3 regions of the Superficieibacter sp. BNK-5 genome follow, and region 1 is predicted to be linked to each of the others. Evidence: predicted binding sites of a transcription regulator. Region 1 holds the regulator's gene; each other region holds the start of a gene.
The links. The regulator Fur, encoded in region 1, represses iron uptake genes when iron is present. The targets are predictions, from matches to a motif close to ATAATAATGAGAACNACTATCAA.
Positions count from the first base shown of each region.

Region 1 (3,283 bases):
CGGCAGAGCGGATTGATGGGCTTATCGCCATCGATATTGCGCCGGTCGATTACGCCGTGCGTCGCCACGATGAAATCTTTGCCGCAATTAATGCCGTTACCGATGCGGGCAGCACCACGCGTCAACAAGCGGCTGCGGTGATGCGCGAATACCTTAACGAAGAAGGTGTGATCCAGTTTTTACTGAAATCGTTTGTCGACGGCGAATGGCGTTTCAACGTGCCGGTACTGTGGGAGCAATATCCGCATATTGTCGGCTGGGAGCCGGTCCCGGTCTGGGATCGTCCGGCGCTGTTTATTCCCGGCGGCAATTCGCCCTACGTCACCGAAGCCTACCGTGAGCCGCTGCTGGCACAATTTCCGCAGGCGAAGGCGCATGTGATTGCCGGGGCGGGCCACTGGGTACATGCGGAAAAACCGGAGGCGGTATTGCGGGCGATCCGCCGCTATCTGGCCGAACTCGCCTGATTAAAAATCCAACGTCCGCACGCCAGATTGCCCGCGGGCGTTGGCGTGCTTCCTGCACTGATGTATGATGGCGCGCTACCCAACCGGGCAATGGCCCGGCTGCTTGTTTCCCCGAAGTCACTCTTAATCATGGCAAAAGAACAAACGGACCGTACGACAATAGATCTGTTCGCGAATGAGCGTCGCCCGGGAAGACCCAAAACCAATCCCCTTGCGCGTGATGAACAGTTACGCATCAACAAGCGCAATCAGTTAAAACGCGACAAAGTACGCGGCCTGAAGCGCGTTGAGTTAAAACTCAACGCTGACGCGGTTGATGCCCTCAACGAACTGGCGGATGCGCGCCAGATCAGCCGCAGTGAGCTGATCGAAGAGATTTTACTCAGCCAGCTCGCGCAGTTGCACGGGCAGGATATTGTCTGAAAAAGCCCTCGATCCCCCTTTTCATGTAGCAGAGAGTGCAGTCGGGCGTGATTGCTATTTCCGCGTACTTCTCTGTTCTGCTATGATTGCCCTTATCCGTGTGCAATACGCCACCACCATATCAATAAGTATCAAGAGGTTATTTTACTCATGGCAATCACAGGCATCTTTTTCGGCAGCGATACCGGCAATACCGAAAATATCGCGAAGATGATTCAAAAGCAGCTAGGTAAGGATGTCGCCGATGTGCATGACATTGCCAAAAGCAGCAAAGAAGATCTCGCGGGCTACGATATTCTGCTGCTGGGCATTCCTACCTGGTACTACGGTGAAGCACAATGTGACTGGGACGACTTCTTCCCGACGCTGGAAGAGGTAGACTTCAATGGTAAGCTGGTGGCGCTGTTTGGCTGCGGTGACCAGGAAGATTATGCCGAGTACTTCTGTGACGCGTTAGGTACTATTCGCGATATCATTGAGCCGCGCGGCGCAACGATTGTGGGTCACTGGCCAACGGCAGGTTATCATTTTGAAGCGTCTAAAGGCCTGGTCGATGACGATCACTTTGTTGGCCTGGCCATTGATGAAGACCGCCAGCCGGAACTGACAGCAGAACGCGTAGAGCAGTGGGTGAAGCAGATTTCCGATGAGCTGCACCTGAGCGATATCATCAACGCCTGATGCTGATATGACGCAACCTTCTGGTTGCGTCATACTGATAGATATAAGCAATCAAAATAATTGCTACAATTTTTTAACTTTTCAGTACATATCTGTACAATAGCCACTGATTTAACGAGGTCAGCGCCGCTTTGCGGACCCCCCCTCGTTTTAAACGCTAACTTTGTCTGATACTTGCAGTTTTCAATCAGGCATGGCAGTTCTATAATGAGAGGCATTATGAGCGATGCACTCTCTGTAAATACTTCCCTGTGGGGAGTGAATCTTATAGCAACAGGACAGATTCCGCATGACTGACAACAATACCGCATTAAAGAAAGCAGGCCTGAAAGTCACGCTTCCCCGGTTGAAAATCCTGGAAGTGCTTCAGGGACCTGACAATCATCATGTCAGCGCGGAAGACTTATACAAACGCCTCATTGACATGGGCGAAGAGATTGGCCTCGCCACCGTCTACCGCGTTCTGAACCAGTTTGACGATGCTGGCATTGTCACCCGCCACAATTTTGAAGGCGGAAAGTCCGTTTTCGAACTGACTCAGCAGCATCACCACGATCACCTGATTTGCCTCGACTGCGGCAAAGTGATCGAGTTCAGCGATGACTCGATTGAGTCGCGTCAGCGTGAGATTGCGGCTAAACACGGTATTCGCCTCACCAACCATAGCCTTTATCTGTATGGTCATTGTGCTGAAGGCGACTGCCGCGAAGACGATAATGCGCATGAAGGCTTAAGCAAGTAATGGCATCACAAGCCAGCCTCCCCGGCTGGCTTTTTTTATTCCCTTTCCCTGCCCGTATATTCAGATTTCATCAATACTTTTTATTCTTTGCCCTGGCTAGTATGCCCGCTTTCAGGCGTTACGCCTGTACGACAATGAAGTTGACAAGGATCGCGTCATGCAGCAACACGTCCTCCTTCAGAAGGCGCTCGCCCACATTCTGACTATTTTCGATGATGGCGCTAACAAACGTCGTTTACTGCGTCACAACTACCTGACGTTTCAGGCAGATACGATCTGTTTACTGTATGCCGGTGATTATTCGCTTCTGCGTCGTCATGATGAGTTGCTGGTGACCCGGGCGCTGGCTCCCGGCATCGTTGGTCTGATCCTGCCCGGTATGGCGGAACAATTTGTCACAATCCGCGCAGACAGTGATTGTGACTATCAACTGGTCAGCCATGACGCTTTTTTTACGCAGATCGATGAGCAGCAGGCCCATCATCAGGTATATACCCTTTTGCTGGCGCAGATCACCCGGCAATACCAGCGGGAAGAGCTGCTTTTAGGTTACAGTAGTCTGGTTGCGGTTCAGGGGGCCATTGTGCTGCTTGATCGGCTTGAACCGACGATTCGCGCCAGTACGAATGTTGCCGATTTCGTGGTTAAGTCGACTAACTTATCGCGGAGTATCGTCATGAAATCGATGGCCTTTTTGCGCCAGCAAAACGCGATTGAGATCACTAAAGGCAAGCTTACGCGCATCAATCGTCTTCCTGATATCCATTAAAAAACCCGGCACGCTTGCGCGGCCGGGTTGGAAGAGCGTTGCCTGCATCAGAAGATGGTAAACGGCGCAATAACCATAAATTTCACATCGCGCTCATCCTGGAAGATGTTGCCGTATCCGCCACCGTAACTCGGAATATCGGAGTGGTTGTCGTATTCGGTGAAGTGCAGTTTGAACATCGTCCCCTTCGCCCGGCCATCC
Region 1 is NZ_CP179893.1:2,919,289-2,922,571, reverse strand. Features, by position in the region: gene ybfF (esterase) at 1-467, shown strand, start outside; gene ybfE (LexA regulated protein) at 597-890, shown strand; gene fldA (flavodoxin FldA) at 1,041-1,571, shown strand; gene fur (ferric iron uptake transcriptional regulator) at 1,861-2,313, shown strand; gene ACMGGS_RS14015 (helix-turn-helix domain-containing protein) at 2,471-3,082, shown strand; gene chiP (chitoporin ChiP) at 3,130-3,283, opposite strand, start outside.

Region 2 (3,283 bases), 2.0 Mb from region 1:
GTTTTCAACGTTAGCCTGTACCGCCAGTTGTTTCGTCATCTGGTAGCGGGCAAACAGATTAACCAGCGGGAAACTGCCCTGTGATACGCGCTTCGTTTCGCCGTCCGGCGCGGTCGCATCTTTATATACCCCGTTTTGCCAGTTCGCCCCGCCGCCGATGGTGACATCCGGCAGCATCGGCAACTGATAGCGGGTGAACAGCTTGAACGTGGTCTGCGGCATATTGCTGTTAAAGCGGCCTGACGTGTCGCGTGCGACATAGCGCGTCGCGCCGAAGGTCATTTGCAGATTGTCGGTCACCGCGCCATTCAGTTCGAACTCAGCCCCTTTGCTGGTTGCCCCTTTTGCCGGGTAATACGCCTGCTCGCTGCCGCCATTAACAAACGATCCATCAATCGCCTGACCGACATTATCCTGCTCAATGCGGAACACCGCAAAAGTCGCCGTCAGGCGGCCATTTAGCCAGTCGGATTTCAGCCCGGTTTCGTAGCTTTTCCCGGTGACGGGTGAAAGATATTTGCCGCTGCTGTCACGTTTGGTTTGTGGCTGGAATATTGAGGTGTAGCTGGCATAGGCCGACCAGATATCGTTAATGTCATAGACCAGCCCGCCATACGGTGTGATATTGGTCTTGCTCATATCTCCGCTACTGCCGTTGGTGCTCCATTGTGTATAGCGCGCCCCGAGGATCAAGGAAAGCGGGTCGGCCAGCGAGAAGCGCGCGGCGGAGTAGGCAGATTTCTGCCGCACCACATCGTCGGCATTGAGATACCAGTCGCCCCATTCAGGGTCGATAACATCGCCGTTCCAGCTATTGTTAAAACGGCCCATCTGTTCACTATCGACTGGACCATCAGCACTGTAAGTGGCGTTATGCTGGCGACTATAGCTTACCCCGGCGACCAGTTCATGCTGGCGTCCGAGCAGGGAGAATGGGCCAGTCGCATAGGTATCTACTGAATCCAGCTTGCGCTTACCTTTATCTTTACTGCCGAAACCGCTGGTGCCTTCGCCGGTGATCATATCCGGGGAACCCATGACGTAGAGCAACTTGTCATTGAAATTCTCCTCCGCATGGGTGCCATTCACGCGCAGCGACCAGCCATTATCAAAGTTATGTGTGGCGTTAGCGAAGACTTTACGCGAATCCAGGCTGTAGCGCGCCCAGTCCGCCGAGGTGTTAGTGCTGCGATCGTAATGGGTACGCACGCCATTACTGTACCATGTCGGTAACCCGCCCCAGGTCGGATTGCCAGTATTGCTCTCCTGATAGTCGTAGCCCAGCGACAACGTGGTATTGTCGGATACATCCGCATCCACCACCCCGTAAAGAAATTTTTTGCTTTTATGATAGCGGTCCAGCCAGCCGTCCTGATCCTGATAGCCTGCGACAATACGTCCACGCACTGAACCCATCTCATTCAGCGGACCAGAGACGTCCGCCACGTAGCGCTGCTTATTCCAGCTTCCGTAACTGGCATTGACGTTGCCGGTAAAGGTTTTGCTGTCTGCATGTTTGCGGATCATATTGACTGATGCCGCCGGGCTGCCCGCGCCGGTCATCAGGCCCGTTGCACCGCGTACAACCTCGATGCGGTCGTAGATGGCGGTGTCAGACGCGGCATCACCATAGTTCCAGACGTCGCTGACGGAGGTCGGGATATCATCGTAGGTGTAGTTACTGATTTCAAAACCACGCGAGAAGTACGAGGATCGCTCGCTATCGACAATTTGCGATGAAATGCCGGTCGTGTTGTCCAGTACCTCGCCGATGGATTGCAGGTCCTGATCTTCAATACGTTGCTGAGTGATAACGCTAAATGACTGCGGAACGTCGCGCGGCGTCAACGTCATTTTTGTCCCCGCCTGGGTGGTGGGAACGTTGTAGTCGTGTTCGGTGTCGCTGTTTGCTGAATCGGTCGACCCTTCGACGACCATCTCTTGTTCAGGTGTTTTTACTTCCTCAGCGTGGGCAAGGGAAGGGGCAACAATGGCGTGAATAGCCAACGCCAGTAATGAAACGGTAATACCGGACGCGCCGGTTTCCTTGCTATCAAAAGACATACCTGGTTCCTGTCAGAAAGGATAATGCCGCTTCTTTTATTTTGGGGTGGTGCAACGTTCGCGTTGCATAAGGGGAAGAAGCTGACTATTTGAGAATGGCAATGATAATTATTACTCTTTACAATTACCAGCGCATATTTACATGCCGTTTACGAATCTACCGTAGTGCGGGCTTTTACCTGCTTTGACTGGCCTGAGTAACAATACTGGCACTGATCATTGTTATGTTATAACATAACAATAATTAATCGGATGTTCATGTATTGAAAGAAAAGGGGGTAAACATGTCAACTCTTACAGCAGGGAGCGGTAATCAACGGAGACTGCCCGTCACCGTACTTTCTGGTTTTTTGGGGGCCGGTAAGACAACGCTACTTAACCATATTCTCAATAACCGCGAAGGTAAGCGTGTAGCGGTGATCGTCAATGATATGTCTGAGGTAAATATAGACGCAGCGCTGGTCAGAGACGGCGGCGCTGAGCTTTCCCGCACGGATGAAAAGCTGGTAGAAATGAGCAATGGCTGTATCTGCTGCACGCTGCGGGAAGATTTACTGCTGGAGGTGAATCGGCTGGCGAAAGAGGGCCGTTTCGATCATCTGGTCATTGAATCCACGGGGATTTCTGAACCGTTGCCGGTGGCGGAAACTTTTACCTTTGCCGGTGACGACGGGCAAAGTCTTTCCAGCGTCGCCCGGCTGGATACGATGGTTACCGTGGTGGATGCCTTTAATTTTCTCAACGATTATGAATCGGTGGACAGTATCGGTGCGCGCGGGGAATCGCTGGGCGAAAACGATCGCCGTAGCGTGGTCGATTTGCTTATCGATCAGATTGAATTTTGCGATGTGCTGGTGCTGAACAAAACCGATCTCATTAATGATGCCCAACGAGAAAAATTAACCGCCATCCTCCGTTCGCTCAATTCACGGGCGAAAATTATCACTGCCCGGTTTGGTCAGGTTCCGCTGGAGCAGGTACTGGATACGGGGCTGTTCGATTTTGATAAAGCGGCAGAAGCGCCCGGCTGGCTAAAAGAACTGCGTGGCGAGCATACGCCGGAAACAGAAGAGTACGGGATCACCAGCTTTGTCTTCCGCGCCAGACGGCCTTTTCATCCGGCAAGATTCTGGCAGGTGATGGAAAATGCGCTGACCGGTGTCGTGCGTTCAAAAGGCTATTTCTGGCTGGCGAGTCGTGCGGAGTTCGCCGGATCGTG
Region 2 is NZ_CP179893.1:75,315-78,597, reverse strand. Features, by position in the region: gene fhuE (ferric-rhodotorulic acid/ferric-coprogen receptor FhuE) at 1-2,064, opposite strand, end outside; gene zigA (zinc metallochaperone GTPase ZigA) at 2,349-3,283, shown strand, end outside.
Region 2: a site for Fur is predicted at 2,154-2,176, ahead of fhuE (ferric-rhodotorulic acid/ferric-coprogen receptor FhuE). Genes of this name have one in related genera too.

Region 3 (3,283 bases), 2.4 Mb from region 1:
CTCTGGCGGTCAGCCGCAGGAGAAACTGCCTGAGTTTGGCCAGCAGACGCCGATGAAGCGTGCAGGGCAGCCTGCGGAGCTGGCACCGATTTACGTTTATCTGGCAAGTCATGAATCGAGCTATGTGACCGCTGAAGTTCACGGCGTTTGCGGTGGGGAGCATTTGGGGTGATAACCTCAGGGCGATGATAGCCCTGCGCTCAACCTGCCCGGTGGCGCTGCGCTTACCGGGCCTACATTCCATTGCGTAACACGTTCCTCAGAACAGCAAAACCGTAGCCCCGGTAAGCGAAGCACCACCGGGGAAATCACAGCTCCGGGATCCAACCAAATCGTAGCCCCGGTAAGCGAAGCGCCACCGGGGAAATCACGATGCAGATGCCGGACAAGGACAAAGGCGTTTACTTCGCCTTCGTCACCTCTTCGCCCACCAGACCAATCTTCAGATAACCCGCCTGATGCAGGGTATCCATCACCTTCATCATCGTTTCATAATCCACGGTTTTATCCGCGCGGAAGAAAATGGTGGTGTCTTTCTTACCTTCCGTAAGCGTATTCAGCGCATTCACCATCGTCTCATCGGTCACCGGATCGTTACCGATAAACATGCTGTTATCCGCTTTTACCGACAGATAAATCGGTTTTTCCGGACGTGGCTGCGGCTGACTGGACGATGCCGGTAAATTCACCTTCACATCAACGGTAGCCAGCGGGGCCGCTACCATGAAGATGATCAGCAGAACCAACATCACGTCGATAAACGGCGTAACGTTGATGTCATGCATTTCGCCGTTATCATCCAGATTTTCATTAAGATGCAAAGCCATGCTGCATTACCCTACGCGAAGTTTCTGGGTAGTACGAACCGGTTGCGCAGCGTTGCTGGCATCCAGATCGAGGTCGCGGCTCTGAAGCAGCAGGATCTGCGCGGCAACGTCGCCGAGCGTCGCTTTATAGCTGCCGATCATGCGGGCGAAGATGTTGTAGATCACCACCGCCGGGATTGCCGCGACCAGGCCAATCGCCGTCGCTAACAGCGCTTCCGCGATGCCCGGCGCCACAACCGCCAGGTTAGTGGTCTGGGTCTGGGCGATGCCGATAAAGCTGTTCATAATCCCCCACACCGTACCAAACAGGCCGACAAATGGAGAAATCGCGCCGATGGTCGCCAGATAGCCATTCCCGCGTCCCATATGGCGGCCAAACGCCGCCACGCGACGTTCCAGACGGAAACCGGTACGTTCTTTAATGCCTTCGTTATCGGATGAACCGGCGGAAAGTTCCAGCTCGTTCTGTGCTTCATAAAGCAGACGGGTGCTCAGACTTCTGCTGTGGAAGGAGGCGGCAATTTCGCTGGCCTGATCCAGAGAGCGGGCTTCCGCTAACTGCTGCTGCTCACGCTTGATACGACGCTTGTGCGCCAGCATTTCCGCGCTCTTGCTGAAGAAAATAGCCCAGGTGACGACCGATGCCAGGATCAGGCCAATCATCACAATCTTAACCACGATGTCGGCATGTTGATACATACCCAGAACGGAGAGATCCGTCTGCATCAAATTATTACCCACTCTCAATCTCCAGGACACAAGTCACAAAATCTGAGCATAATAATATCAAAACAGTGTCGAATTGATAGTAGTTCTCATTAGTATTTACATATTGCCGTAAATTCCGCTCATTTTCCTTGCGCTTACGCAGTAAAAAAGCGGTCAGCCGAATTAAGGGAAATTTTTATTCTGAATATGTCGCCAGGCGGATGCATAATACGGTAATCGTGTTAATTTAGACGTCCAGATGGATAAAACAGGCTGAGCGACATGTCAGAGAAGCACATTGATACCGCCCTGGTGAATGCGGGGCGCAGCAAAAAATATACGCAGGGTTCGGTAAACAGCGTGATCCAGCGCGCCTCATCGCTGGTGTTTGAAACGGTAGAAGCGAAAAAACACGCCACCCGCAACCGGGCGAAAGGCGAACTTTTCTATGGCCGTCGCGGGACGCTGACCCATTTCTCACTGCAGGAAGCGATGTGCGAACTGGAAGGCGGCGCGGGCTGTGCGCTCTTTCCGTGCGGTGCGGCGGCAGTCGCCAATACCCTCCTCGCCTTTGTTGAACAGGGCGACCATATTCTTATCACCAATACCGCTTATGAACCGACTCAGGATTTCGCCACCAACATTCTCGGCAAGCTGGGCGTCACGACGACCTGGTTTGATCCGCTGATTGGCGCGAAGATTGCCGATAGCGTGCAGCCCAACACCAAAGTCGTGTTTCTGGAATCCCCCGGCTCCATCACCATGGAAGTCCATGACGTTCCGGCTATCGTAGAAGCGGTCAGACGCGTGGCACCGAATGCCATCATTATGATCGACAACACCTGGGCGGCGGGCATTCTGTTTAAGGCGCTCGATTTCGGTATTGATATCTCCATCCAGGCGGGTACTAAATATCTGATTGGCCATTCTGATGCCATGGTAGGAACTGCCGTTGCCAATGCCCGCTGTTGGGATCAACTGCGCGAAAACGCCTATCTGATGGGGCAGATGGTCGATGCGGACACCGCCTATATGACCAGCCGTGGCCTGCGGACCCTCGGCGTGCGCCTGCGCCAGCACCATGAAAGCAGTCTGAAAATTGCCGAGTGGCTTGCCATTCACCCGCAGGTGGCGCAGGTCAATCACCCCGCCCTGCCCGGTAGCAAAGGCCATGAGTTCTGGAAGCGCGATTTCACCGGCAGCAGCGGACTGTTCTCGTTTGTTTTGAGAAAAAGGCTGAACGATCGGGAGCTGGCGGACTATCTCGACAACTTTTCATTATTCAGTATGGCCTACTCCTGGGGCGGCTATGAATCGCTGATCCTCGCGAATCAGCCCGAGCATATTGCCGCTATTCGTCCCGACGGCGAAGTGGATTTTGACGGTACGCTTATCCGCGTCCATATTGGACTGGAAAATGTTGACGATCTTCTTGCTGATTTAGCAGCGGGGTTCACGCGGATCGTGTAATAATAGGGCCAGGACGCACATCTTTTCGCAACTCAATAGTGGAAAAGTCTGCAATGCTGCGTCCGGGATCAACAACGCCCGGACCAATAAGGGATAGAATCGTCGAATAGATGCTGTTTCACGGGAAAGTTCATGGCTGTTATTCATAATATCGTCGCCGCGCTCTGGCAGCATGATTTTGCTGCCCTGGCAAATCCGCACATTATTGGTGTCGTCTATCTGGTCATGTTTGCCACCTTGTTTCTGGAAAACGGTCTGCTACCCGCCTCTTTCTTACC
Region 3 is NZ_CP179893.1:446,859-450,141, forward strand. Features, by position in the region: gene ACMGGS_RS02125 (SDR family oxidoreductase) at 1-172, shown strand, start outside; gene exbD (TonB system transport protein ExbD) at 402-827, opposite strand; gene exbB (tol-pal system-associated acyl-CoA thioesterase) at 834-1,568, opposite strand; gene metC (cystathionine beta-lyase) at 1,818-3,005, shown strand; gene yghB (DedA family general envelope maintenance protein YghB) at 3,138-3,283, shown strand, end outside.
Region 3: a site for Fur is predicted at 1,630-1,652, ahead of exbB (tol-pal system-associated acyl-CoA thioesterase). Genes of this name have one in related genera too.